4 regions of the Streptomyces sp. NPDC050504 genome follow, and region 3 is predicted to be linked to each of the others. Evidence: riboswitches for the same ligand, from Rfam matches in the RefSeq annotation. Region 3 holds a riboswitch; each other region holds the start of a gene.

Region 1 (6,943 bases), on a different contig from region 3:
CGGGCGCGGACAGCGGGCCTTGAGGTCCCGCTTCCCGAGGGCGAAGGGGTGGGGTACGCCCTGCTGCGCCTGGCGGCGGGGGCGGAGGCGGAGGGCACGGACCCGGAGGCGGCGCTGAGGGCCGCCGCGCGGGCCTACCGGGACGCGATCAGAGCGGCGGAGTAGGGGGTACGGGTCGGTTCCCGGGGGTCCCCGCGCCCCTTCAGGGGCGCGGGGAACTGCGCGAGGGTGGGGCACACGCCGCGCGTACGGGCAACGGCACCCGCAAGGGGCGGTACCCCTCCTCCGCCGGATACGGTCAAGAGCGTGTCCGAGAACCATCCGTCCCCCGCCCCGGAACTCTTCACCTGGGAGTTCGCCACCGACCCCTACCCCGCGTACGCCTGGCTCCGCCAACACTCCCCGGTGCACCGCACCACCCTCCCCAGCGGCGTCGACGCCTGGCTCGTGACCCGTTACGCGGACGCCCGCCAGGCCCTCGCGGACCAGCGGCTCTCCAAGAACCCGGCCCACCACGACGAGCCCTCGCACGCCCGGGGCAAGACGGGCATCCCGGGGGAGCGCGGCGCCGGTCTGATGACGCACCTGCTGAACATCGACCCGCCGGACCACACCCGGCTGCGCCGCCTCGTCTCGAAGGCGTTCACGCCCCGTACCGTCGCGGAATTCGAGCCCCGCGTGCAGGAGTTGGCCGACCGCCTGATCGACGCCTTCGAGGCGAAGGGCGAGGCCGACCTCATCCACGACTTCGCGTTCCCGCTCCCCATCTACGCGATCTGCGACCTGCTGGGCGTCCCGCGCGAGGACCAGGACGACTTCCGCGACTGGGCGGGCATGATGATCCGGCACGCCGGAGGCCCGCGCGGCGGCGTCGCCCGTTCCGTCAAGAAGATCCGCGCGTACCTCGCCGAACTGATCCACAAGAAGCGGGCGGCCCTCGGCGACGACCTGATCTCGGACCTCATCCGCGCGTCCGACCACGGCGAGCACCTCACCGAGAACGAGGCCGCCGCGATGGCCTTCGTGATCCTGTTCGCCGGCTTCGAGACGACCATCAACCTGATCGGCAACGGCGTCTACGCCCTGCTGCGCAACCCGGAGCAGCGCGCCCTCCTCCAGGACTCCCTCGCGCGCGGCGAGAGCGACCTGCTCGCCACCGGCGTCGAGGAACTGCTGCGCTACGACGGCCCGGTGGAGCTGGCGACCTGGCGGTTCGCCACCGAGGCGCTGACGCTCGGGGGCGCGGAGATCGCCGCGGGCGACCCCGTGCTCGTCGTGCTCGCCGCCGCCGACCGCGACCCTGAGCGCTTCCCCGACCCGGACGCGCTGGACCTCGCGCGGCGCGACAACCAGCACCTGGGGTACGGGCACGGCATCCACTACTGCCTGGGCGCCCCGCTCGCCCGCCTCGAAGGCCAGACCGCGCTCGCGACGCTCCTGGGGCGCCTTCCCGACCTGCGGCTCGCGGTGGATCCGGCCGATCTGCGGTGGCGCGGCGGCCTCATCATGCGCGGACTGCGGACGCTCCCGGTGGAGTTCACGCCGCCTCAGAAGTGACGGTCCGTCACTTCTGTGACTTTCGCGTTATCCCGGCTGCATCGACTTGTGACAGGAGTTCGAATGCCGCTACGTTCGCCGTTCGGCTCATCCGTCACGCGAAAGGCCAACCGCATGCGCTCCGGGAACGGTAAACACCGTCGCCCCCGACAAGCCCCCGCCATAGTCGTCGCGGCCGGGGTCACGGGCTCAGCCATCGCCATTCCGCTGCTCGGCGCGTCCGGCGCGAACGCGGCGGACGCCGACACCTGGAACAGGGTCGCCGAGTGCGAGAGCGGAGGCGCCTGGAGCGCCGACTTCGGCAACGGCCTCTACGGAGGGCTCCAGTTCTCCCAGGCGACCTGGGCGAAGTACGGCGGCACGGCGTACGCCGAGCGCCCCGACCTCGCCAGCCGCTCGCAGCAGATCGCGGTCGCCGAGAAGGTGGTGGCCGCCGAGGGCCCGATGGCGTGGCCCGGCTGCGCGGTCATCTCGGGGCTGAAGAAGGGCGACCGCACGGACCCCGGGGTGGACCCCGGCGCGACCCCGGCCCCGACGACGCCCGCCAAGCCCGCCGAGCGGTCCGAGGAGGCACCGGCGAAGCCGGGCGAGGCGCCGAAGCCGACCGGCTCGAAGGCCGCCGAGCCGCCCGCGGCCCCCGCCGACGAACCGGCCGCTGGCAAGCACCGGGGCAGTCCGAGCCCGGAGGAGCCGCCCGCGGCGCCCGACGCGGCGCAGGACGGGCGCTCCACGGACCCCAAGGCCTCCCGGGGCTCGTCGGGCCGTCACGCGGCGCCCACGACGCCCGCAGCCCCGAAGGACTCGGCCGCGCCGACCAATCCGGATGCGACGGACATTCCGCCCGTAACGTCCGTGCCGGGCGAGGGTGACGGCTCGGCACCTGACGCGGGGTCGGGCGGGGAGGCCCCGGCGCCCGCCGACGGCGAGTACACCGTGCGCCCCGGCGACAACCTCTGGAGCATCGCGGACGAGCACCGGGTGCCCGGCGGCTGGCCCGCGCTGTACGAGGCGAACCGCGCCGAGCTCGGAACCGATCCGGACCTCATCCTCCCTGGCCAGAACCTGGAATTGGGCAAGGAAGCCGCCAAGAAATAACCGGGAATGTCCCAGTTCGCGCAAGTGAGACATGAGTCTCTCCGCCCCAACTGGCGCGTCCCGCCCGGCGGCTCCGTCCGCATCGCCCCTCACCTGCGGAAACGGGAGTTCCCCGAGGGCAAGTAGGGGTGTTAAGTCCCCGATGTTCCTCTTTGAACATCGGGGACTCATGTGATTACGGTCTTAACCGCTCGCCACTGCGGGCCCCGTCGACCGGTACGCCAAATCCTGCCGCCGGTCGGAGGGAACAGTCGACGCGTCATGCGCCGTAGGCAGGAGCGGGGGACCCAAGGTAAGCGCCGGCCCCGCCCGTTGAGGGTGGACCGGCTTGGGGTGAAGCCGCGCGCTAGGTCGCGCGGCCGGGCAATTCTTCATCGGCCCGAACCCGACAGCTCACCTCGTCGGCGTCGGTGAGGAGCACTCTCATGCTGCGTAAGTCCAAGGGCAAGCACCGTCGTCCCTCCAAGGCCGTCCGCGTCGCCACGCTGGCCGGCGTCACCGGTGCCGCCGTCGCCGCCCCGCTGATGGCCGCGGGCTCGGCGTCGGCCGCCACCTCCGCCGAGTGGGACCGCGTCGCACAGTGCGAGTCCGGCGGCAACTGGTCGATCAACACCGGCAACGGCTACTACGGCGGCCTGCAGTTCTCGCCGTCCACCTGGGCCGCGTACGGCGGCACGGCGTACGCGCCCAACGCCCACCAGGCGTCGAAGTCCCAGCAGATCCGCATCGCCGAGAAGGTCCTCGCGGGCCAGGGCAAGGGTGCGTGGCCGAGCTGCGGCGTCGGCCTGTCGCGCGCCTCGTACGACGGCGGCGGCTCCTCCGAGCAGCGCCAGCAGCCGCAGAAGCAGCAGCGCCAGCAGTCCACCCAGCAGAAGTCGCAGCCGCAGAAGCAGCAGACGCAGCAGCGCTCCCAGAAGTCCGAGCAGCGCTCGGACCGCTCGGTGCGCCCGTCCGCGCCGACGAAGGTGCTCAAGGGCGACGGCGAGTACAAGGTGAAGCCGGGCGACACGCTCAGCAAGATCGCCAAGGCGCACGGGGTGAAGGGCGGCTGGAAGGCCCTCTTCGACCTGAACAAGGACGTCGTCCGCGACGCGGACGTCATCTACGTGGGTCAGCAGCTCCACCTCCGCTGACCCCTCCGGAGCGACCCCGGCCCCGGCGCGCCTTCCCCCGAGCGCGCCGGGCCGGGGTCTTCCGCTGCCCGGGGCGTCCTCGGTTACCCATCGGTACAAGGTGTGACGTTTGTCCCGGGACAGGCCCATTCGGCACCGTTTTCATCCCAGGACCCGGGCACCGGCTGGCCGATGCCCCGGAGCCGGTTAGGCTCTTGTCGCAAGGCCAAAGAGACCCTGCACTTCAAGCGTCACATCCCAGAAGGAGATGCTCGTGCCGTCCATCGACGTCGTCGTAGCCCGGGAAATCCTGGACTCCCGAGGCAACCCCACGGTCGAGGTCGAGGTCGGCCTCGACGACGGCAGCACCGGTCGTGCCGCCGTCCCGTCCGGCGCCTCCACGGGCGCCTTCGAGGCCATCGAGCTTCGTGACGGCGACCCCAACCGCTACCAGGGCAAGGGTGTCGAGAAGGCCGTCCTCGCCGTCATCGAGCAGATCGGCCCGGAGCTCGTCGGCTACGACGCCACCGAGCAGCGCCTGATCGACCAGGCCATGTTCGACCTGGACGCCACCGACAACAAGGGCTCGCTGGGCGCCAACGCCATCCTCGGCGTCTCCCTCGCCGTGGCGCACGCCGCCTCCGAGGCCAGCGACCTCCCGCTGTTCCGCTACCTGGGCGGCCCGAACGCGCACCTGCTGCCCGTCCCGATGATGAACATCCTGAACGGCGGGTCCCACGCGGACTCCAACGTCGACATCCAGGAGTTCATGATCGCCCCGATCGGCGCGGAGTCCTTCTCCGAGGCGCTGCGCTGGGGCACCGAGGTCTACCACACCCTCAAGAAGGTACTGAAGGGCAAGGGCCTGTCCACCGGCCTCGGCGACGAGGGCGGCTTCGCCCCGAACCTGGACTCCAACCGCGCCGCGCTCGACCTCATCCTGGAGGCCATCAAGCAGGCCGGTTACGTCCCCGGCGAGCAGATCGCGCTCGCGCTCGACGTCGCCGCGTCCGAGTTCTACAAGGACGGCAAGTACGAGTTCGAGGGCAAGTCCCGCTCGGCCGCCGAGATGACCGAGTACTACGAGGAGCTCGTCGCGGCGTACCCGCTCGTCTCCATCGAGGACCCGCTCTTCGAGGACGACTGGGCCGGCTGGAACGTCATCACCGAGAAGCTGGGCGACAAGGTCCAGCTCGTCGGCGACGACCTCTTCGTCACCAACCCGGAGCGCCTGGCCCGCGGCATCGAGGAGAAGTCGGCCAACGCCCTCCTCGTCAAGGTCAACCAGATCGGTTCGCTGACCGAGACCCTGGACGCCGTCGAGCTGGCCCAGCGCAACGGCTTCAAGTGCATGATGTCGCACCGCTCCGGCGAGACCGAGGACGTCACCATCGCCGACCTGGCCGTCGCCACCAACTGCGGCCAGATCAAGACCGGCGCCCCGGCCCGCTCCGAGCGCGTCGCCAAGTACAACCAGCTGCTGCGCATCGAGGAGATCCTCGACGACGCCGCGGTCTACGCGGGCCGCTCGGCGTTCCCGCGCTTCAAGGGCTGACACCCCTAGTTACACACGTCCCCGCACCCGGTCCCGTACCGTGTGCGGGGACGTTCGTACGTGAAGAGCCTGTGTCTGAACCCGGGCCGGGCGCGCGCCGCCTGGCACGCACGCTCCAGACGACGCACGCTGATCCGACCCGGGTTCAGACACAGGCTCTAAGGGAAGGCGGCACACATGGCCCGGGATCGGTTCTCCACCGCGACCAGGCTGAAGGCCCTGGGCTCGCAGACCGCCGCCCGCGTCTACCGCTCCCAGAGCCGCCGCCAGGCCCGCCGCTCGCGCCTCACCGGCCGCGCCGCCTTCCTCGCGCTGGTCGTCTGCTCGCTGATCGTCGCGCTCGCGTACCCCATGCGGCAGTACGTGTCCCAGCGCGGCGAGATCGCCGAGCAGGAGGACCGGGTCGCCGAGGCCGAGCGGCGCACCGAGGAGCTGCGCGACGAGAAGGCGCGGCTCCAGGACGACGCGTACGTCCGCCGCCTGGCGCGCCGGCACCTCCACTACGTGCTCCCCGGCGAGACCGGCTTCACCATGTACGACCCCGAGGCCCAGGAGGAGCGCCGCAGCGACGACGCGACGGCCGACCGCCCCTGGTACTCCAACGTCTTCGACGGCATCGACACCGCAGACCGCAAGTAGGAACAGCAGAGCTAGGACACATGCAGACGCCTCCGCCCTCCACCGAGTCCGCCCCGCCCACCGAGCGCGACATCGCCGCGTTCCAGGAGCAGCTGGGCCGCCCGCCGCGCGGCCTGCGGGCCATCGCGCACCGCTGCCCCTGCGGGAACCCCGACGTGGTCGAGACCGCGCCGCGCCTCCCCGACGGCACGCCCTTCCCGACGACGTACTACCTGACCTGCCCGCGCGCCGCCTCCGCGATCGGCACGCTGGAGGCCAACGGCGTCATGAAGGAGATGAGCGAGCGCCTCCAGAGCGACCCCGAGCTGGCCGCCGCCTACCGCAAGGCGCACGAGGACTACATCGCGCGCCGCGACGCCATCGAGGTCCTGGAGGGCTTCCCGAGCGCGGGCGGCATGCCGGACCGGGTGAAGTGCCTGCACGTCCTGGTCGGCCACTCGCTGGCCGCCGGGCCCGGGGTGAACCCGCTGGGCGACGAGGCCATCGCGATGCTGCCCGAGTGGTGGGCCAAGGGCCCCTGCGTCACCCCGTGCACCGAAGGGGAGGCCGGCGAGTGACCCGCGTCGCCGCCGTCGACTGCGGCACCAACTCCATCCGGCTGCTCGTCGCGGACGCGAATCCGGAGACCGGCGAGCTGGTCGACCTGGACCGCAGGATGACCATCGTCAGGCTCGGCCAGGGCGTGGACCGCACGGGCACGCTGGCGCCCGAGGCGCTGGAGCGCACCTTCGCGGCCTGCCGCGAGTACGCCGCCGTGATCAAGGAGCACGGGGCCGAGCGGCTGCGCTTCGTCGCCACCTCGGCCTCCCGCGACGCCTCGAACAGGGACGACTTCGTCCGGGGCGTGCTGGACATCCTGGGCGTGGAGCCCGAGGTGATCAGCGGCGACCAGGAGGCGGAGTTCTCGTTCACGGGTGCGACGAAGGAGCTCGCGGGCGACGACTCGTACCTGGTAGTGGACATCGGCGGCGGGTCGACGGAGTTC
Region 2 (6,943 bases), on a different contig from region 3:
GCACGGGTCGCGGGTAACTGCGCGGGAGCGGGGCACCCGCCCCCTTACGCGGACGCCCTGTTCAGCGCCCCGACCTCCGCCTCCGTCAGTTCCAGCTCCGCGACGGCGAGCAGCGCCGGCAGCTGCTCCGGCGTCCTCGCCGAGGCGATCGGCGCGACCACCGTCGGCCGCGCCGCCAGCCACGCGAGCGCGACGCTCGCCACCGCGGCCCCCCGCTCCCGCGCGATCCCGTCCAGCGCCGCGAGCACCCGCCGCCCCCGCTCGGTCTCCAGGTGCTTGCCGGCCCCCGCGGCCCGCGCGCTCTCCACCCGCGCGCCCTCCCGGTACTTGCCCGTCAGGAAGCCCGCGGCGAGCGCGTAGTAGGGCACCGCCGCGAGGCCCGCGCGGGACGCGGTCTCCTGGAGCCGCCCCTCGTAGGTGTCGCGCGACACGAGGTTGTAGTGCGGCTGGAGGGCCACGTACTTGGCGAGGCCCTCGCGGTCCGCGAAGTCCAGCGAGTCACGGAGCCGTTCCGGCGAGATGTTCGACGCGGCGACCTCCCGCACCTTGCCCTCGCGCACCAGCTGGTCGAGCGCCGTCACGATCTCCTCCACCGGCACGGCGGGGTCGTCGAAGTGCGTGTAGTAGAGGTCGATGCGGTCGGTGCGCAGCCGCCGCAGCGACTCCTCGACCGCCCCCTTGACCGTCGCGGGCGCGAGCCCCTTGTACTCGGGGTGCGCCCCGACCTTCGTGGCGATGACGACGTCGTCGCGGTTGCCGCGCGAGGCCAGCCAGTTGCCGATGACGGTCTCGGACTCGCCGCCCTCGTTGCCGTCGACCCAGGCGGAGTAGGAGTCGGCGGTGTCGATGAAGTTGCCGCCCGCGGCGGCGTACGCGTCGAGCACCGCGAACGACTGCTCCTCGTCCGCGGTCCAGCCGAAGACGTTGGCGCCGAGGGCAAGCGGGAAGACGGCGAGGTCGGAGGCGCCGAGGCGGCGAAGTGTGGTCATGAGCGGATCAACCTCGCCCGGGAGCCGCGCTATTCCGGCGCGCGCCCGTCCTGAGCGCGATTTCACGACCCGTACACACCGCACGAAAGAACCGGCGGCTCTGGCGTCGGGGGGTGAGCGCCAGAGCCGCCGGTGGCTCGGAAGAGCGGGGGACCTCAGTAGGTGAGGCCCTTGGAGCGCAGCCACGCGCCCGGGTCGATGCCGCCGCCGCCCGGCGTGTGCACCTCCATGTGCAGGTGCTCGCCGGTCACGTTGCCGCTCGCGCCGACGTTGCCGATGACCTGGCCGGTGCTGACCTTCTGGCCGACGCTGACGGAGATCGAGGACTGGTGGGCGTACCAGACCTCGGTGCCGTCCTCCAGCTCCAGGACGGTGAGGTAGCCGTACGAGTTGTGCCAGCCGGCCGACTTGACCGTGGCGCTGTGGACGGCCTTGAGCGGGGTGCCTCTGGGGGCGGCGAAGTCCAGGCCGGTGTGCTGGCCCGAGGACCACATGGAGCCGGACTGGCCGTAGACGGCGGTGATGGAGTACGAGGAGAGGGGCAGCGAGAAGCTCGCGGCGAGCTTCGCCAGGCGCTCCGCCTCGGCCTTGGCCTTGGCGGCCTCCTCGGCCTTGCGCTTCGCCTCGGCGGCCTTCTTCTCGGCCTCGCTCTGCTGCTTGGCGGCCTGCTCGGCGGCCGCCTTCTCCGCGGCCGCCTTCGCGGCGGCCCCGGCCTGCGCGTCGGCGCTCGCCTGCTGCTGCTCGGCCTGCTGGAGGATCCTGGCGCGCAGCGCCTCGCCCGCGTCGGTGCTGCCCTGCTGCGCCTCGGCGGTGGTGACGCCCGCGGTGGAGAGGGGGGCGGCGTCCGCGGCCTGGGCGGCCTCGGTCTTGGCGTCCGGCTCCTCCTCGAAGAGGGCGCCGACGACCGGCAGGTCGGGAAGGGTGATGGAGACCGGGGGCTTGTCCTGCGCGGTGGCGATGCCGCCCGCGCCGACGGCCGCGATGACGCCGACACCGAGGACGGTGGAGCTGCGGGCGAGCCCGCGCTGCTTGGCGACACGGTGCTTGCCGCGGACCGGACGAATCGATTCCGCGGTCGGGTTCCACTCGCCCCAGCTGCGCTCGTCCTCACCCCCGGGAACGTCCGACGGACCGGCGGATCCGGAGAAACCGGTCGCGAAGGGAGCTTCGGGAGCAGGACTGTTGGACGCCACGGAGGCGCACTCCTTTCCTTCCTTCACGCCTACCGGGTTAGCTGACGGGTTCGGAGCAGGAAGGTCTCCTACGGGTCACGTTCGACCCGATTCACCCCAAGGATTGGTTCCCCGGTTCCCTTGCGGAATTCGGCGTTCGCGCGCGGCGCCGTCTCTTGCGACGGCTGGGACGACCGCGCTGCGTTATCGAACGTTAATAGACACACGAACGGAATTCCAAGCTGTTCCCACTGATCGTTCATCGGATCGGCCAGAACTTATGGCTACAAAGGACCCCTAAACCCGGCAATTTGAGTGCCCCTCGATCCACACCGGCAACAGGTCGGTTTCTGACGTTGTGTCAAATGTTATGCGCAGCGGTGCCCTTCGACTACGTACCGTTGCTGACGATCTTCACGGTCGTGCGCCGCTCGGGCTGGCCCGCTCCCGGGCGCGCCACCGCGAGCAGCGCCATGTCGTCCGAGCCCCCGCCGCCCGTGTGCAGCCGGACGTCGTCGGTGAGCGCGTCGAGCAGCTCCTCGGGCCCGGGGAAGATCCGCCCGGCGAGGCGGGCGGCAGGCTCGTAGAAGACCCCGGCCGCGTCCCGCGCCTCGGAGAGCCCGTCGGTGTAGAAGAGCAGCGTCGCGCCGGCGGGGAACGGCCGCACGTCGGAGCGGTCCGGCCACGTCCCCAGGTCGCCCATGCCCAGCGGCAGCGCGTGCTCGCCCGGTTCGAGGAGTTCGGCCGCCCCGTCCGCGTACAGCAGCAGCGGCTCGGGGTGGCCGCGGTTGACCAGCCGTACGACCCCCTCGCCGCGCGGGACCTCCGCGAGCACGGCGGTGGTGAACCCCTCGAAGGCGTCGAGGCCGTCCCGCCGCGTGCCCTCGCGGGCGAGCGCCCGCTCCAGCCGTCCGGCGACGGCCTCCAGCGAGCTCTCCTGCTCGGCGGCCTCCCGGAAGGCGCCGATGACGACGGCGACCGCCTCCACCGCGCCGAGCCCCTTGCCGCGCACGTCCCCGACGACGAGCCGCACCCCGTGGGGCGTCTCCTGCACGGCGAACAGGTCGCCCCCGATGAACGCGTCCGCCTGCGCCGCCTCGTACCGCGCCGCGACCTGTAGCCCGCCGATGCGCTCCGCGGGCGTGGGCAGCACGGCGCGCTGCGCGGTCTCGGCGATGACGCGCGCGGAGGCGAGGCGCTCGCCGCTGCGGCGCACGACGCGGTTGATGAGCAGCGCGAGCGCGGCGACGGTGAGGACGGTCAGCAGTTCGGTGATCGCCTGCACCTGGCCGGAGCCGTGGTCGGCGAGGTCGAGCAGGAACACGGCGAGCACGGCGGCGAAGCCGGTGAGCGCGGTGACGCGCAGCGAGAAGAAGGGGGCGGCGACGAGGGGCGCGGCGGCGAAGATCGGGGACGCGGTGTACGCGGGAGGGGTGAGCGAGTCGAAGAGGTACCCGATGACGATCATCAGGGCGGGCAGCACCCGCACGAACCGCCGGAGCCTTCCGGTGCTCTTCTCCTCGCCGCTCCGTTCGCTCTGCCCCACCGGTGATCTCCCGCTCGCTCCGCGCACGGCCGCGGACGGTACCGCGCCCCGTCCAGGCTGTCCGCAGGAGCGCCGTACGGCGAGCCCGCGTCGGCCAACCGGGGGACGGACACGACGAAGGCCCGGATTCCTGGGAATCCGGGCTTTCGTCTTCAGTAGCGGGGACAGGATTTGAACCTGCGACCTCTGGGTTATGAGCCCAGCGAGCTACCGAGCTGCTCCACCCCGCGTCGGTGAACACAACCTTACGCCATCCGGAGCAAGATCAAAACCACGTTTCGGCGGGGTGGCGCGGGACGGGTCCGAAAGGGACCCACCGGGCACCTGCTGGGCGCCCGCTAGGCACCCGCCGGGCACCCGTCAGACGCCCAGCAGGCACCCGTCAGAACTCATGGGCGCGCACCGGGCTCGCGAGCACCCCGCGCCGGGGCAACGCACCGCGGCCCGACCGGGAAGTCCCGGTCGGGCCGCGGTGCGTGCGGTTCGGAGGGTCGGTGACGACCCTCCGGTCGGTAGGCCATGTCGGACTCGAACCGACAACCAACGGATTAAAAGTCGAAAGGAGATCGTCCAGCTCGGAGGATCTTGATCCCGCTCGCGGACTCCTGCGCAGGTCAGAGGCTGTACCTCGTCCAGGTGGGGTGGTCTCGGGGAGTCCGCGAGGGGGTGATCCAAGGGAGTCCGCTCCCGCATCGCTCCCGCACTTTGACGGTGCTGACATGGGCGGATGGGCCGTTACCGTGATCCGCCTCGGCCCTACCCAGTGATCACCGGGACGATGACCGCTGCGACTGCGGAAGCTAACCCACCCACAGCCAGGAACGCAGCGAACTTTTCCTTGGCCGTAGGGAACACGGCCCTGGAGACATCCCCCACCTTGCTGCGCAGCACGATCATCTTCATCTTCTGCCAGCGGTGCTGACGCAGGCTGCACCCCATCAAAATGCCTGACGCGTTCTTCCGGCAGTAGGTGCGACCGTCTCGATTCACAGCTCCGCACCACACGGGAACCTGAAAGAGCGCATAGGCCGTAACGGCGAGCGACAGAGTCGCAATCAGTGGCACCGAGTCGCTGTTGCCCCACGCAACGATCAACGCGGCAAGAGCCACGAATCCCCAATAGGTGCGAATCCCCCTCATGCTCGCGGACCGTACTGCGCGACTACCTGGCGGGGGAGGGCGCAGACAGGCGCGCTGGGGGCGCTGCCAGGTCGGTACATCTCTTGGCTTCACCCGGGCCACAGCTGGCACAGACACTCGCAGCAGGACTCGATACGCACGTTGCCGGACGTCTGTGCCGCGATCGTGTGAAGCACCTGGGAACCCCAACTCCGCTGTGGTCCCTGGCCCTAGTGTGAGCGCCGATTCGACTGGGGTTACTGCTCCCGGTCTGGCACGTCTCGGCCCGGAGGGCTCATGGGTTACCTGCGGCTGCTGCGGCAGCGGCCCGTACTGGTGCTGTGGCTGGCACAGAGCCTGTCCGTCCTGGGTGATCGGCTGTATGCGCTCGCAGTCATGTGGGTCGTATACGCGTCGACCGGATCGGCCTCGCTCATGGGCCTGGTGGCAGTCGCCGAGTCTGTGCCGTACATCGCGCTCGGGACAGTCGGCCGACACGTGGTTGCCCGGTTCTCCTCGTTCGGGTCTCTGGCGTTAGTGGACGGGGCGCGGGGTGCGGTGGCGGTCGCGCTGCCGTTCCTGTGGTCACCGGACGGCCACGGCATCGCTGCGCTGCTTGTCGGCGTGCTGGTGCTCGGCACACTGGGTGCGCTGTTCGATCCGAACCTCGGAGCCCTGGTGCCCGACCTGGTCGAGCCGGAAAAGGTGCAACAGATCACGGGGCTGCTCGACCTCACGGGCCGGATCGCCCGGATCGCGGGCCCGGCGAGTATCGGGCTGCTGCTCCTGGTCGTCTCCGAGGTGCAGCTCTTCGCACTGAACGGGGTGACGTTCGCGGTGTCGGCGGTCGCGCTCGGGTGGCTGGCGCGCTGTATCGCGACCACGGCTGGCGAAGCACCGGTTCGGCCAGGGGAGTCGGTGCCGGCCTGGCCGGTCTTGCGGGCGCATCCCCGTGTCGGACTGGCCATCGGTGTGCATGGCGTCGCGCTGTTCTGCTCGGCGGTAACGGCGGTTGGCATGCCCGCACTGCTGGCGACCCGTTACGGCGCCGGGGCAGGTGTGTACGGGATCGTCACGGCGGCCGTGGGAATCGGAGCCCTGTTGGGTAACCCGCTGGCGAGCAACCGCCGTTCGGAGGGCTGGTTGGCGGTCTACTGCGGTGCATGGGCGGTGCAAGGCGCAGCGACCATGTGCATGGGCCTGGTGCTGCACCTTCCTGCGCTGATCCTGCTCGCGCTGCTCACCGGTCTGGTCACCCCGGCGACGAGTGTCACCCTGCGGACGCACCTCGGCATGTTCCCGCCGACCGAGCGACTGCGCCTAATGGCCGTGGATCAAACCGTGATCCGTACGGGTGGCACGGCCGGGATGCTGCTCCTTCCCTTGCTGGTCAACGCATCGCCTCGCGGTGCATTTGTTACGGGGGGCGTCATGGTGGCGGGCTCGGCGCTTGCCGTGCTGCTCGCTTCCTCGCGGCGGCTGCGCCCGGATGCGGCTCTGCCAGCCCTGGCGACGCGCGGACACGCGATGGCAGCGGAGTAGCGCACCGAAGGCACCCACACCTGACCTCGCGTGGATGGCGAGTTACGCCTACTTGGCAAGAAAAGGGCAAATGTGCTGCCAGTGGGTGACGTCTAGGATCCTCATCCTCATAGGGACCTAGGGGCAGGCCAATGGGTGAGATTCGGAAGTACACACCAGGAACTCACGCGGCATTGATGTCTTTATGTCGGGGAACTTGCTACTGGCCAAGTTGCGATGAGCCAGTGACGAAGTTGGTTGACGGCGAACACATCCTTAACCTGGAAATCGCACACATCCGTGCCGTGAGTTCAGGAGGAAAGCGTTTCGACCAGACCCTAACCCTCGAAGAGAAGAACGACTTCAAGAACCTCCTGTTGCTCTGCAAGGCACATCACGTCCGCGTGGACGGCCGAGACAGCGACCAATACACAATCAAGGTGCTTGAAGCCTGGAAGAACGAACGCGAGTCAGCTGGCATAGCCGCACTTCAAGGGCTTCGAGGGCTCACAGAAGAAAGATTCCGGGAGCTTGTCAGCGAATCGTTTGAATCGTTTCTCGATGAGACGAGTGATGCGCTCACGGAGTTGGCCAGG
Region 3 (6,943 bases):
GGGCCACCCGTACCACCACACCCCGATCGGCTCGATGGCCGACCTGGACGCCGCCACGCTGGAGGACGCCCGCGCGTTCTTCCGCACCTACTACGCGCCGAACAACGCCGTCCTGTCGGTCGTCGGCGACATCGACCCCGAGCGGACGCTCGCCTGGGTCGAGAAGTACTTCGGTTCCATCCCGTCCCACGACGGCAAGCAGCCCCCGCGCGACGGATCGCTGCCCGACATCATCGGCGAGCAGCTGCGCGAGGAGGTCCACGAGGAGGTCCCGGCCCGCGCCCTGATGGCCGCCTACCGCCTCCCCGAGGACGGCACGCGCGCGTGCGACGCGGCCGACCTGGCGCTGACCGTGCTGGGCGGCGGCGAGTCGTCCCGGCTCCACAACCGCCTGGTGCGCCGCGACCGCACGGCCGTCGCCGCGGGCTTCGGCCTGCTGCGGCTGTCGGGCGCCCCCTCGCTGGGCTGGCTGGACGTGAAGACCTCCGGCGGCGTCGACGTGCCCGACATCGAGGCCGCCGTCGACGAGGAGCTGGCCCGCTTCGCAGAAGAGGGCCCCACGCCCGAGGAGATGGAGCGCGCCCAGGCCCAGCTGGAGCGCGAGTGGCTGGACCGGCTCGGCACGGTCGCGGGCCGCTCCGACGAACTGTGCCGGTACGCGGTGCTGTTCGGCGACCCGCAGCTGGCGCTGACGGCCGTACAGCGCGTCCTGGACGTCACGGCGGACGAGGTCCGCGAGGCCGCGGCCGCGCGCCTGCGGCCCGACAACAGGGCGGTGCTGGTGTACGAGCCGCTCCCGGCCAAGAACGACACCGAGGAAGAAGAGGGGGCGGACCAGTGACCGAGGCCGTCGTGTCCATGGAGTTCCACCCGCAGCCGACGGCCGGCCCCGCCACCCCGTGGGCCTTCCCCGCGCCCGAGCGCGGCGCGCTGCCGGGCGGTCTGACGGTGCTCAGCTGCCACCGCCCCGGCCAGCAGGTGGTGGCCGTCGAGATCTGCCTCGACGCCCCGCTGAACGCCGAGCCCGCCGGTCTGGACGGCGTGGCCACGATCATGGCGCGTGCCTTCACCGAGGGCACCGACAAGCGCTCCGCCGAGGAGTTCGCCGCCGAGCTGGAGCGGTGCGGCGCCACCTTCGACGCGCACGCCGACCACGCGGGCGTCCGGGTCTCCCTGGAGGTCCCGGTCTCCCGTCTGGCCAAGGCGCTCGGGCTGCTCGCCGAGGCGCTGCGCGCCCCCGCGTTCGCGGACGACGAGATCGACCGGCTGGTGCGCAACCGGCTGGACGAGATCCCGCACGAGGCGGCCAACCCGGCCCGCCGCGCGGCCAAGCAGCTCTCCAAGGAACTGTTCCCCGCCGAGTCCCGGATGTCGCGCCCCCGCCAGGGCACCGAGGAGACCGTCGCCCGGATCGACTCGGCGGCCGTCCGCGCCTTCTACGAGGCGCACGTCCGCCCCTCGACGGCCACCGCCGTGATCGTCGGCGACCTCGCGGGCGTCGACCTGCCCGCGCTGCTCGCGGAAACCCTGGGTGCCTGGACGGCCGACACCGCCGAGCGCAGCACCGTCCCGCCGATCACGGCGGACGACACCGGCCGCGTGGTGATCGTGGACCGTCCCGGGGCCGTACAGACGCAGCTGCTGATCGGCCGCATCGGGCCCGACCGGCACGACCGGGTCTGGCCCGCGCAGGTCCTCGGCACGTACTGCCTGGGCGGCACGCTCACCTCCCGGCTCGACCGGGTGCTGCGCGAGGAGAAGGGCTACACCTACGGCGTGCGCTCCTTCGGCCAGGTGCTGCGCTCGTCGGCCGACGGCACGGGCGCGGCCATGCTCGCCATCAGCGGCTCGGTGGACACCGAGTCCACCGGGCCCGCGCTGGACGACCTGTGGAAGGTGCTGCGCACGCTGGCGGCCGACGGCCTGACCGACGCCGAGCGCGACGTCGCCGTGCAGAACCTGGTGGGCGTCGCCCCGCTGAAGTACGAGACGGCGGCCTCCGTCGCCGCCACGCTGGCCGACCAGGTCGAGCAGTACCTGCCGGACGACTTCCAGGCGCAGGTGTACGCGCGCCTCGTCGAGACGGGCACCGTCGAGGCGACCTCCGCCGTGGTGAGCGCCTTCCCGGCGGACCGTCTGGTGACGGTCCTGGTGGGCGACGCGGCGCAGATCGCGGAGCCGGTCAAGGCGCTGGGCATCGGTGAAGTGACGGTCGTCACGGGCTGATCGCCGACCGCTCACGGGCTGGAACCGGCCAATTACGGACCGGTTCGACGGAGTCCTGGGGAAGGGTCTCGACGGTGTGATACGTCGAGACCCTTCCCTTTTGTCCGGTTTATCAGGGAGGTTGCCCCTCTGCCCTGTGGCGTGCGCTACAAAAAGGCGTCTCTGTTTGGTGATTGAAAGACGAGCCGCTTAGCGTCCTTCCTGCTGCCCCGCCAGATGCACCCGCCGCACCCGCGGCACCGGGAGCAGTCATCGCCGAGTCCCCGTCAGGCGCGAGCCTGGGGAGCCGGGGACCCACTCAGTCCCTGGGGTGAATCGGAAGTCCTGTCGCAGGGGCGACCGTAGGAGACCTTCCTGCTCCGAACCCGTCAGCTAACCCGGTAGGCGAGAAGGAAGGAAAGGACCAGCCACTTCATGGCGTTCACCCGTGCCACCGGGAAGCACCGTGCCCCCAGCCGACTGACGCGCAAGAGCGCGCAGGTCGTCGGTGTCGCGGCCCTCGCCACCACCGGAGTCGTCGGCGGCCTCGCCTCCCCGGCGCTCGCCGCGGACACCGGGACCCCCTCCGTCGAGGACACCGGCATCGGCCAGGCCATCGTGATCGGCGACACCCTCGCCGACCAGATCGACGCCCAGGCCGAGGCCCAGCAGGCGGCGGCCGAGAAGGCCGCGGCCGAGGCCCGTGCCAAGGCGGAGGCCAAGCGCAAGGCCGAGGCCCGCGCCAAGGAGATCCGTGCCGCCAAGGAGCGCGCCGCCCGCGATGCCGAGCGCAAGCGCCTGAACTCCTTCCAGCTCCCCGTCGCCGGTTCGAACGTCACCACCGGCTACAAGACCGGCGGTTCGCTCTGGTCATCCGGCAGCCACTCCGGTGTCGACTTCCGCGCCGCCTCCGGCAGCACCGTCGTCGCCGTCGGCTCGGGCACCGTCGTGGAGGCGGGCTGGGGCGGCGCGTACGGCAACAACGTCGTGCTCCGCATGAACGACGGCACGTACACGCAGTACGGCCACCTCTCGGCCATCACCGTCTCGGTCGGCCAGAGCGTCACCCCGGGCCAGCAGATCGGCGTCTCCGGCTCGACCGGCAACTCCACGGGCCCGCACCTGCACTTCGAGGCCCGTACGAGCCCCGACTACGGCTCGGACATCAACCCGGTCGCGTACCTGCGCTCGCACGGCGTGAACGTCTGACGGCGGTCCGCCCCCGAAGCACGTCCTCCCCGAAGGCCCTGGCTCCCCTCCCGGAGCCGGGGCCTTCGGCGCGTGCGCGCCGATCCCGCCGCGCGCGAGCCGACCGGCGAAAAGAAGCCGCAGAATTCCCGGTGGCCGTCGGAAATTCCCGCACTTTGTTCTAGAGTCACCGAAACGAATGAATGCGGAGGTTGAGGCATGCGCATTCCGGCCCATTCGGTCTGTACGGCGATCCGCGCCGACATCGTCTCCGGTGTCTACGAACGCGGCAGCCGGCTCACGGAAGAACTCCTCGCGAAGAGGTACGGGGTCTCCCGCGTCCCGGTCCGCGAGGCGCTGCGCACCCTGGAGTCGGAGGGCTTCGTGACCACCCGCAGGCACGCGGGCGCGTGCGTCGCGGAGCCGTCCGAGCAGGACGCGGCCGACCTGCTGGAGATGCGGATGCTGCTGGAGCCGCTGGGCGCGGCGCGCGCGGCCCGACGGCGCACCGACGCGCACCTGAAGGTGCTGCGCGGGCTGGTGCGGCTCGGCCAGGAGCGGGCGGGCCGGGGCGAGGACCTGAGGTCACTGGGCGGCTGGTTCCACGAGACGCTGGCCCAGGCGTCCGGCAGCCAGGGGCTCACCGCGCTGCTCGGCCAGCTCCGGCACAAGATCGCCTGGATGTACGCGGTGGAGCAGCCGGCCCGTCCTGTGGAGTCCTGGGCCGAGCACGGCGCGATCGTGGACGCGGTGGCGCGCGGCGACGCGGAGCGGGCGCGGGCCCTGGTGGCGCTGCACGCCGAGCGCGCGGTGGGCGCGCACCGGCTGCGGACCGCCGCGAGGACTTCGCAACACGCCGTCAACACGGTCGGTGCGCGCGCTTAACACGGGTGTCGTACAAAAGAGACGCCCGAGAACACGAAGACGCGGCAATGCGTGCGCGCCCGATTTCGAATTTCCGGGTGCCTCATTCGGGTGCGCCATTTCGGGGTGCGCAATTTGGGGGTGCGGTCAATTGTGGCCGCGCTGGATTTCCGTACGGTGCCCGCACTGGATTTCCGTACAGCACACAGCCCCCCACGGGCACGAAAGAGCCGCGCCGCCCGGGACGTCGTCCCGGGCGGCGCGGCCCGTGCGCGGGGTGCGAGACCCCTGAAGGTCACTCAGACGGTCTCGGGGAGCTCGTCCAGGCCCTCGGCGACCAGCTTCGCCAGACGGTCCAGCGCGGCCTCTGCGCCCTCGGCGTCGGAGGTCAGCACGACCTCTTCGCCGCCCTGCGCGCCCAGACCGAGCACCGCGAGCATGGAGGCGGCGTTGACCGGGTTGCCGTCGGCCTTGGCGATCGTCACAGGAACGCCGGAGGCCGTGGCGGCACGGACGAAGATGGACGCGGGGCGGGCGTGCAGGCCCTCGGCCCAGCCGACGTTGACGCGGCGCTCAGCCATGGTGTTGCCCTTCAAGTCTCAAGCGGTTGTCTAGACCAGTCTCTCATGTGTTGCGCTGTGCTCCGACCGACCTTCGGCCCCTGCCGGACAGCCCTTCAGCCCGGTTCCGACCGCCCTTCGGCCCTCCCCACCTTGCCCCGGCCGCCCCCTCTCCGCGACTCGTGACCGCGCCGTACGCTGGCCCCATGCAGACCCCGTCGGCCCATGCGTACCCCGACCACTGGGAAGCCGATGTCGTGCTCCGCGACGGCGGAACCGCGCGCATCAGGCCCATCACCACCGAGGACGCCGAACGGCTGGTCAGCTTCTACGAACAGGTCTCGGACGAGTCCAAGTACTACCGCTTCTTCGCGCCCTACCCCCGGCTCTCCGCCAAGGACGTGCACCGCTTCACCCATCACGACTACGTGGACCGGGTCGGGCTCGCCGTGACCATCGGCGGCGAGTTCATCGCCACCGTCCGCTACGACCGCATCAACGAGCGGGGCCTGCCCGCGTCCGCGCCCGCCGACGAGGCCGAGGTCGCCTTCCTCGTCCAGGACGCCCACCAGGGCAGGGGAGTGGCCTCCACGCTCCTGGAACACATCGCCGCCGTCGCCCGCGAGCGCGGCATCCGGCGCTTCGCCGCCGAGGTGCTGCCCGCCAACAGCAAGATGATCAAGGTCTTCACGGACGCCGGGTACACCCAGAAGCGCAGCTTCGAGGACGGCTCCGTCCACCTCACCCTCGAACTCGAACCCACCGCCGAATCCCTCGCCGTCCAGCGCGCCCGGGAGCAGCGCGCGGAGGCCCGCTCCGTCCAGCGCCTCCTCGCCCCTGGATCGGTCGCCGTCATCGGCACCGGACGCGCCCCCGGCGGCGTCGGCCGCACGGCTCTGCGCAACCTCGTCGAATCGGGCTTCACCGGCCGTACGTACGCGGTGAACCGCGCCTTCCCCGACGACCTGACCGCACTCGACGGCGTCCCCGCCCACCGCTCCCTCGCAGAGGTCACCGAACAGGTCGACCTCGCGGTCGTGGCCGTCCCCGCCGAACGGGTGCCCGAAGCCGTCGCGGAGTGCGGCGAGCACGGCGTACAGGGACTGGTCGTCCTCTCCGCCGGATACGCCGAGAGCGGCGCCGAGGGCCGCGAACGCCAGCGCGCCCTCGTCCGCCAGGTCCGCTCGTACGGCATGCGCCTCATCGGCCCCAACGCCTTCGGCATCATCAACACCGCCGAAGAGGTCCGGCTCAACGCCTCCCTCGCCCCGCAGTCCCCCGCCCGCGGCCGCATCGGACTGTTCACCCAGTCGGGCGCCATCGGCATCGCCCTGCTGTCCGGACTGCACCGGCGCGGCGCCGGACTCTCCTCGTTCATCTCCGCGGGCAACCGCGCCGACGTCTCGGGCAACGACTTCCTCCAGTACGGATACGAGGACCCGAACACCGACGTCGTCCTGCTGTACCTCGAGTCCATCGGCAACCCCCGCAAGTTCACCCGCCTCGCCCGCCGCACCGCCGCCGTCAAGCCCGTCGTCGTCGTGAAGGGCGCCCGGCACAGCGGCGCCACCCCGCCGGGTCACGCCGTCCCCGTCACCCGCGTCCCCGACGCGACCGTCTCCGCACTGCTGCGCCAGGCGGGCGTCATCCGCGTCGACACGGTCACCGCCCTCGTCGACGCGGGCGTCCTGCTCGCCGACCAGCCGCTCCCCGCGGGACCCAGGGTCGCCATCCTCGGCAACTCCGAATCCCTGGGCCTGCTCACCTACGACGCCTGCCTCGCCGAGGGGCTGCGCCCGCTGCGCCCCCGCGACCTCACCACGGCCGCGACGCCCGCCGACTTCAAGGAGGCGCTCGCCGCCGCCCTGGCCGACCGCGCGTGCGACGCGGTCGTCGTCACCGCCATCCCCCGGGTCGGCGAGAACGGCGCCACCGGGCCCGGGTTCGACGGGGCCGACGGGTCCGACGCGACCGGGACCCTGGCGACCGCCCTCCAGGAGGCCGCCGCGGGCCACACCAAGCCCGTGGCGGTCGTCCACGTCGAGATCGGCGGTCTCGCGGAAGCACTGGCCGCCGCCACCCGCACGGCCCCCGCCCGCGGCGAGCCGCGCCCCGCCGCCCCCGCG
Region 4 (6,943 bases), on a different contig from region 3:
GCGCGCCTGTCTGCGCCCTCCCCCGCCAGGTAGTCGCGCAGTACGGTCCGCGAGCATGAGGGGGATTCGCACCTATTGGGGATTCGTGGCTCTTGCCGCGTTGATCGTTGCGTGGGGCAACAGCGACTCGGTGCCACTGATTGCGACTCTGTCGCTCGCCGTTACGGCCTATGCGCTCTTTCAGGTTCCCGTGTGGTGCGGAGCTGTGAATCGAGACGGTCGCACCTACTGCCGGAAGAACGCGTCAGGCATTTTGATGGGGTGCAGCCTGCGTCAGCACCGCTGGCAGAAGATGAAGATGATCGTGCTGCGCAGCAAGGTGGGGGATGTCTCCAGGGCCGTGTTCCCTACGGCCAAGGAAAAGTTCGCTGCGTTCCTGGCTGTGGGTGGGTTAGCTTCCGCAGTCGCAGCGGTCATCGTCCCGGTGATCACTGGGTAGGGCCGAGGCGGATCACGGTAACGGCCCATCCGCCCATGTCAGCACCGTCAAAGTGCGGGAGCGATGCGGGAGCGGACTCCCTTGGATCACCCCCTCGCGGACTCCCCGAGACCACCCCACCTGGACGAGGTACAGCCTCTGACCTGCGCAGGAGTCCGCGAGCGGGATCAAGATCCTCCGAGCTGGACGATCTCCTTTCGACTTTTAATCCGTTGGTTGTCGGTTCGAGTCCGACATGGCCTACCGACCGGAGGGTCGTCACCGACCCTCCGAACCGCACGCACCGCGGCCCGACCGGGACTTCCCGGTCGGGCCGCGGTGCGTTGCCCCGGCGCGGGGTGCTCGCGAGCCCGGTGCGCGCCCATGAGTTCTGACGGGTGCCTGCTGGGCGTCTGACGGGTGCCCGGCGGGTGCCTAGCGGGCGCCCAGCAGGTGCCCGGTGGGTCCCTTTCGGACCCGTCCCGCGCCACCCCGCCGAAACGTGGTTTTGATCTTGCTCCGGATGGCGTAAGGTTGTGTTCACCGACGCGGGGTGGAGCAGCTCGGTAGCTCGCTGGGCTCATAACCCAGAGGTCGCAGGTTCAAATCCTGTCCCCGCTACTGAAGACGAAAGCCCGGATTCCCAGGAATCCGGGCCTTCGTCGTGTCCGTCCCCCGGTTGGCCGACGCGGGCTCGCCGTACGGCGCTCCTGCGGACAGCCTGGACGGGGCGCGGTACCGTCCGCGGCCGTGCGCGGAGCGAGCGGGAGATCACCGGTGGGGCAGAGCGAACGGAGCGGCGAGGAGAAGAGCACCGGAAGGCTCCGGCGGTTCGTGCGGGTGCTGCCCGCCCTGATGATCGTCATCGGGTACCTCTTCGACTCGCTCACCCCTCCCGCGTACACCGCGTCCCCGATCTTCGCCGCCGCGCCCCTCGTCGCCGCCCCCTTCTTCTCGCTGCGCGTCACCGCGCTCACCGGCTTCGCCGCCGTGCTCGCCGTGTTCCTGCTCGACCTCGCCGACCACGGCTCCGGCCAGGTGCAGGCGATCACCGAACTGCTGACCGTCCTCACCGTCGCCGCGCTCGCGCTGCTCATCAACCGCGTCGTGCGCCGCAGCGGCGAGCGCCTCGCCTCCGCGCGCGTCATCGCCGAGACCGCGCAGCGCGCCGTGCTGCCCACGCCCGCGGAGCGCATCGGCGGGCTACAGGTCGCGGCGCGGTACGAGGCGGCGCAGGCGGACGCGTTCATCGGGGGCGACCTGTTCGCCGTGCAGGAGACGCCCCACGGGGTGCGGCTCGTCGTCGGGGACGTGCGCGGCAAGGGGCTCGGCGCGGTGGAGGCGGTCGCCGTCGTCATCGGCGCCTTCCGGGAGGCCGCCGAGCAGGAGAGCTCGCTGGAGGCCGTCGCCGGACGGCTGGAGCGGGCGCTCGCCCGCGAGGGCACGCGGCGGGACGGCCTCGACGCCTTCGAGGGGTTCACCACCGCCGTGCTCGCGGAGGTCCCGCGCGGCGAGGGGGTCGTACGGCTGGTCAACCGCGGCCACCCCGAGCCGCTGCTGCTGTACGCGGACGGGGCGGCCGAACTCCTCGAACCGGGCGAGCACGCGCTGCCGCTGGGCATGGGCGACCTGGGGACGTGGCCGGACCGCTCCGACGTGCGGCCGTTCCCCGCCGGCGCGACGCTGCTCTTCTACACCGACGGGCTCTCCGAGGCGCGGGACGCGGCCGGGGTCTTCTACGAGCCTGCCGCCCGCCTCGCCGGGCGGATCTTCCCCGGGCCCGAGGAGCTGCTCGACGCGCTCACCGACGACGTCCGGCTGCACACGGGCGGCGGGGGCTCGGACGACATGGCGCTGCTCGCGGTGGCGCGCCCGGGAGCGGGCCAGCCCGAGCGGCGCACGACCGTGAAGATCGTCAGCAACGGTACGTAGTCGAAGGGCACCGCTGCGCATAACATTTGACACAACGTCAGAAACCGACCTGTTGCCGGTGTGGATCGAGGGGCACTCAAATTGCCGGGTTTAGGGGTCCTTTGTAGCCATAAGTTCTGGCCGATCCGATGAACGATCAGTGGGAACAGCTTGGAATTCCGTTCGTGTGTCTATTAACGTTCGATAACGCAGCGCGGTCGTCCCAGCCGTCGCAAGAGACGGCGCCGCGCGCGAACGCCGAATTCCGCAAGGGAACCGGGGAACCAATCCTTGGGGTGAATCGGGTCGAACGTGACCCGTAGGAGACCTTCCTGCTCCGAACCCGTCAGCTAACCCGGTAGGCGTGAAGGAAGGAAAGGAGTGCGCCTCCGTGGCGTCCAACAGTCCTGCTCCCGAAGCTCCCTTCGCGACCGGTTTCTCCGGATCCGCCGGTCCGTCGGACGTTCCCGGGGGTGAGGACGAGCGCAGCTGGGGCGAGTGGAACCCGACCGCGGAATCGATTCGTCCGGTCCGCGGCAAGCACCGTGTCGCCAAGCAGCGCGGGCTCGCCCGCAGCTCCACCGTCCTCGGTGTCGGCGTCATCGCGGCCGTCGGCGCGGGCGGCATCGCCACCGCGCAGGACAAGCCCCCGGTCTCCATCACCCTTCCCGACCTGCCGGTCGTCGGCGCCCTCTTCGAGGAGGAGCCGGACGCCAAGACCGAGGCCGCCCAGGCCGCGGACGCCGCCCCCCTCTCCACCGCGGGCGTCACCACCGCCGAGGCGCAGCAGGGCAGCACCGACGCGGGCGAGGCGCTGCGCGCCAGGATCCTCCAGCAGGCCGAGCAGCAGCAGGCGAGCGCCGACGCGCAGGCCGGGGCCGCCGCGAAGGCGGCCGCGGAGAAGGCGGCCGCCGAGCAGGCCGCCAAGCAGCAGAGCGAGGCCGAGAAGAAGGCCGCCGAGGCGAAGCGCAAGGCCGAGGAGGCCGCCAAGGCCAAGGCCGAGGCGGAGCGCCTGGCGAAGCTCGCCGCGAGCTTCTCGCTGCCCCTCTCCTCGTACTCCATCACCGCCGTCTACGGCCAGTCCGGCTCCATGTGGTCCTCGGGCCAGCACACCGGCCTGGACTTCGCCGCCCCCAGAGGCACCCCGCTCAAGGCCGTCCACAGCGCCACGGTCAAGTCGGCCGGCTGGCACAACTCGTACGGCTACCTCACCGTCCTGGAGCTGGAGGACGGCACCGAGGTCTGGTACGCCCACCAGTCCTCGATCTCCGTCAGCGTCGGCCAGAAGGTCAGCACCGGCCAGGTCATCGGCAACGTCGGCGCGAGCGGCAACGTGACCGGCGAGCACCTGCACATGGAGGTGCACACGCCGGGCGGCGGCGGCATCGACCCGGGCGCGTGGCTGCGCTCCAAGGGCCTCACCTACTGAGGTCCCCCGCTCTTCCGAGCCACCGGCGGCTCTGGCGCTCACCCCCCGACGCCAGAGCCGCCGGTTCTTTCGTGCGGTGTGTACGGGTCGTGAAATCGCGCTCAGGACGGGCGCGCGCCGGAATAGCGCGGCTCCCGGGCGAGGTTGATCCGCTCATGACCACACTTCGCCGCCTCGGCGCCTCCGACCTCGCCGTCTTCCCGCTTGCCCTCGGCGCCAACGTCTTCGGCTGGACCGCGGACGAGGAGCAGTCGTTCGCGGTGCTCGACGCGTACGCCGCCGCGGGCGGCAACTTCATCGACACCGCCGACTCCTACTCCGCCTGGGTCGACGGCAACGAGGGCGGCGAGTCCGAGACCGTCATCGGCAACTGGCTGGCCTCGCGCGGCAACCGCGACGACGTCGTCATCGCCACGAAGGTCGGGGCGCACCCCGAGTACAAGGGGCTCGCGCCCGCGACGGTCAAGGGGGCGGTCGAGGAGTCGCTGCGGCGGCTGCGCACCGACCGCATCGACCTCTACTACACGCACTTCGACGACCCCGCCGTGCCGGTGGAGGAGATCGTGACGGCGCTCGACCAGCTGGTGCGCGAGGGCAAGGTGCGGGAGGTCGCCGCGTCGAACATCTCGCCGGAACGGCTCCGTGACTCGCTGGACTTCGCGGACCGCGAGGGCCTCGCCAAGTACGTGGCCCTCCAGCCGCACTACAACCTCGTGTCGCGCGACACCTACGAGGGGCGGCTCCAGGAGACCGCGTCCCGCGCGGGCCTCGCGGCGGTGCCCTACTACGCGCTCGCCGCGGGCTTCCTGACGGGCAAGTACCGGGAGGGCGCGCGGGTGGAGAGCGCGCGGGCCGCGGGGGCCGGCAAGCACCTGGAGACCGAGCGGGGGCGGCGGGTGCTCGCGGCGCTGGACGGGATCGCGCGGGAGCGGGGGGCCGCGGTGGCGAGCGTCGCGCTCGCGTGGCTGGCGGCGCGGCCGACGGTGGTCGCGCCGATCGCCTCGGCGAGGACGCCGGAGCAGCTGCCGGCGCTGCTCGCCGTCGCGGAGCTGGAACTGACGGAGGCGGAGGTCGGGGCGCTGAACAGGGCGTCCGCGTAAGGGGGCGGGTGCCCCGCTCCCGCGCAGTTACCCGCGACCCGTGCAGGGGCGCGGGGAACCGCGCGCTCCTTTGACGCTCCCGGGCTACGCGCGGTACGGGTTGTACCCGGCGTACGGGTAAGGCGCCCCCGGGTACGCCGCCCCGGGGTACGCCGCCCCCGGATGCGGCGCCCTCTGATGAGGCACGGGCGCCCCCATCCCGTACCCCTGCGCCGGTACCCACACCACCCGCCCGGTGACCCGCGCCGCATGGACCAGTGCGGGCCCCGCCACCCCCCGCCGCTCCCACAAGCACCGCAGCAGCTCCTGCTCGCGCGCGACGAACTCCGCCCCCGCCGCCCCCTGGTGCGCCCGGTGCCGCAGGAACGCCAGGGCCGTCGCGTACCCCTCGTACTCCGCGACCGTCCGCGCCGCCGCGGACCCCGTGCCCGCGGGGCCGTACGCCCGCCGCGCGTACTCCCGCGCCACGCGCCGCGCCCTCATCGACGACAGGGCCATCGGCTCCAGCGGCTGCAGCCACCCCGCCGCCGCGTACTCGGGCAGCCGCGCACCGACCGTGCGCAGCTCCCGCTGCCGGGTCCAGACCGCGAGCCAGGTCAGCAGCGCGAAGGCGGGCACCATGAAACCGGCGTAGACGATGTAGAAGCCGTACGGGCCGAACGCGGCGGCCGAGCCGTTCCACAGCGCGTGCACGCCCATCGCCAGCACCAGACCGAGCGACGGCAGCCCCCAGCGGCGTATTCGGCGGCCGCGCCCGGCCGCCCCGGTTGCCGCGGCCCCCGCCGCGATGCCGAAGCCGATGCCGGTCAGGACCGTGAACAGCGGATGCGCGAACGGCGACATGACGATCCGCACGAAGAACGTCGCCGCGGTCACCGACTCGAAGCCGCTCGTCCCGAATTCCTGGTCCTCGCCGAACGCGTTGCCGAGGTAGAGGATGTTCTCGGTGAAGGCGAAGCCCGTCGCGGTGAAGCCCGCGACGACCACGCCGTCCACGATCCCGGTGAAGTCCCGTCTTCGGAACAGGAAGATCAGCAGCACCGCCGCGGCCTTCGCGCTCTCCTCCACGACCGGCGCTATCACCGTCGCGCCGAGGGTGTCCGCGCTCGTCGGATCGGCGGTCGCGGTGGCTATCCAGCGGGTCGCGAAGGTGTTCGCGATGATCGCCACGAGGGCCGCGGCGAAGGCGCCCCAGGAGAACGCGAAGACCAGGTTCTTCCAGGGGCCCGGCTCCACCCGGTCCAGCCAGCGGAAGGCCGCGGCCAGCAGCGGCACGGGCAGCACGGCGAGGCCGAGGCCGACCAGGAACCCCTCGGTGCCGGTCTGCTCCCGGACGAGCGCGAGGATCACCAGGCCCGAGAGCGCGAGCACCGTGACGACCGCGCCCGCGCGCAGCGCCTTGCTGCGCCACAGGCCCGCCATACGGCGCGGGTGGTAGCGCCACCCGGCGCGCTCGGGCACAGCTTCGCAGCGCGGCCGGCTCTCACCGGCGAAGCCGCGCTCCGGTACCGCCGGGTGCGGCTGCAGTTGCTGCGGGGACCTGTCGGACACCCAACGACCCTAACGAGGGACACCGACAACTGTCAGCGGTGCGTCGGAACGCCGTACGGTCCCGGGCCGCGCCGCCTCCCGGTTCGGCCTCCCGCTCGGCCCCCCTGCTCGGCCCCCTGCTCAGCGCCGCGCCCAGTGCCGCGCTCAGCGCCGCGCGAAGAGCAGGTCGTGCACCGCGTGTCCCTTGTCGAGCCCCTGCCCCTCGAAGCGGGTCAGCGGCCGGAACGCGGGCCGGGGCGCGTAGCCGCCGTCCTGCTGGGTGTTCTCGAAGTCGGGGTGCGCGGTGAGCACGTCGAGCATCTGCTCTGCGTACGGCTCCCAGTCCGTCGCGCAGTGCAGTACGGCCCCGGGCCGCATCCGCGTCGCGACCAGCGTCAGGAAGTCCGGCTGGATCAGGCGGCGCTTGTGGTGGCGGCTCTTGGGCCACGGGTCGGGGAAGTAGACGCGTACGCCGTCGAGCGCGTCGGGCGTCAGCATCTCGCGCAGCAGGATGATCGCGTCGCCGTTGGCCACCCGGACGTTGTCCAGGCCCGC

The links. Region 3 has a riboswitch for cyclic di-AMP ahead of ACIBNE_RS36695 (M23 family metallopeptidase). Riboswitches for the same ligand answer to the same signal wherever they lie in the genome.
Region 1: another riboswitch for cyclic di-AMP. It lies ahead of ACIBNE_RS06455 (transglycosylase family protein); the one in region 3 lies ahead of ACIBNE_RS36695 (M23 family metallopeptidase).
Region 2: another riboswitch for cyclic di-AMP. It lies ahead of ACIBNE_RS11435 (M23 family metallopeptidase); the one in region 3 lies ahead of ACIBNE_RS36695 (M23 family metallopeptidase).
Region 4: another riboswitch for cyclic di-AMP. It lies ahead of ACIBNE_RS15290 (M23 family metallopeptidase); the one in region 3 lies ahead of ACIBNE_RS36695 (M23 family metallopeptidase).

The regions. Positions count from the first base shown of each region.
Region 1 is NZ_JBITHO010000002.1:109,834-116,776, reverse strand. It holds gene ACIBNE_RS06470 (nucleoside triphosphate pyrophosphohydrolase) at 1-165, shown strand, start outside; gene ACIBNE_RS06465 (cytochrome P450) at 307-1,557, shown strand; gene ACIBNE_RS06460 (transglycosylase family protein) at 1,672-2,652, shown strand; cyclic di-AMP (ydaO/yuaA leader) riboswitch at 2,907-3,074, shown strand; gene ACIBNE_RS06455 (transglycosylase family protein) at 3,078-3,785, shown strand; gene eno (phosphopyruvate hydratase) at 4,033-5,319, shown strand; gene ACIBNE_RS06445 (septum formation initiator family protein) at 5,497-5,958, shown strand; gene ACIBNE_RS06440 (DUF501 domain-containing protein) at 5,979-6,515, shown strand; gene ACIBNE_RS06435 (exopolyphosphatase) at 6,512-6,943, shown strand, end outside.
Region 2 is NZ_JBITHO010000003.1:21,194-28,136, forward strand. It holds gene ACIBNE_RS11430 (aldo/keto reductase) at 45-989, opposite strand; gene ACIBNE_RS11435 (M23 family metallopeptidase) at 1,145-2,182, opposite strand; cyclic di-AMP (ydaO/yuaA leader) riboswitch at 2,194-2,327, opposite strand; gene ACIBNE_RS11440 (PP2C family protein-serine/threonine phosphatase) at 2,553-3,707, opposite strand; tRNA gene ACIBNE_RS11445 (tRNA-Met) at 3,864-3,937, opposite strand; gene ACIBNE_RS11450 (hypothetical protein) at 4,464-4,847, opposite strand; gene ACIBNE_RS11455 (MFS transporter) at 5,124-6,368, shown strand; gene ACIBNE_RS11460 (hypothetical protein) at 6,593-6,943, shown strand, end outside.
Region 3 is NZ_JBITHO010000013.1:124,683-131,625, forward strand. It holds gene ACIBNE_RS36685 (M16 family metallopeptidase) at 1-841, shown strand, start outside; gene ACIBNE_RS36690 (M16 family metallopeptidase) at 859-2,226, shown strand; cyclic di-AMP (ydaO/yuaA leader) riboswitch at 2,470-2,628, shown strand; gene ACIBNE_RS36695 (M23 family metallopeptidase) at 2,641-3,414, shown strand; gene ACIBNE_RS36700 (GntR family transcriptional regulator) at 3,613-4,278, shown strand; gene ACIBNE_RS36705 (HPr family phosphocarrier protein) at 4,557-4,838, opposite strand; gene ACIBNE_RS36710 (GNAT family N-acetyltransferase) at 5,024-6,943, shown strand, end outside.
Region 4 is NZ_JBITHO010000003.1:979,288-986,230, forward strand. It holds gene ACIBNE_RS15275 (hypothetical protein) at 56-439, shown strand; tRNA gene ACIBNE_RS15280 (tRNA-Met) at 966-1,039, shown strand; gene ACIBNE_RS15285 (PP2C family protein-serine/threonine phosphatase) at 1,196-2,350, shown strand; cyclic di-AMP (ydaO/yuaA leader) riboswitch at 2,576-2,709, shown strand; gene ACIBNE_RS15290 (M23 family metallopeptidase) at 2,721-3,758, shown strand; gene ACIBNE_RS15295 (aldo/keto reductase) at 3,914-4,858, shown strand; gene ACIBNE_RS15300 (PrsW family intramembrane metalloprotease) at 4,943-6,409, opposite strand; gene trmB (tRNA (guanosine(46)-N7)-methyltransferase TrmB) at 6,554-6,943, opposite strand, start outside.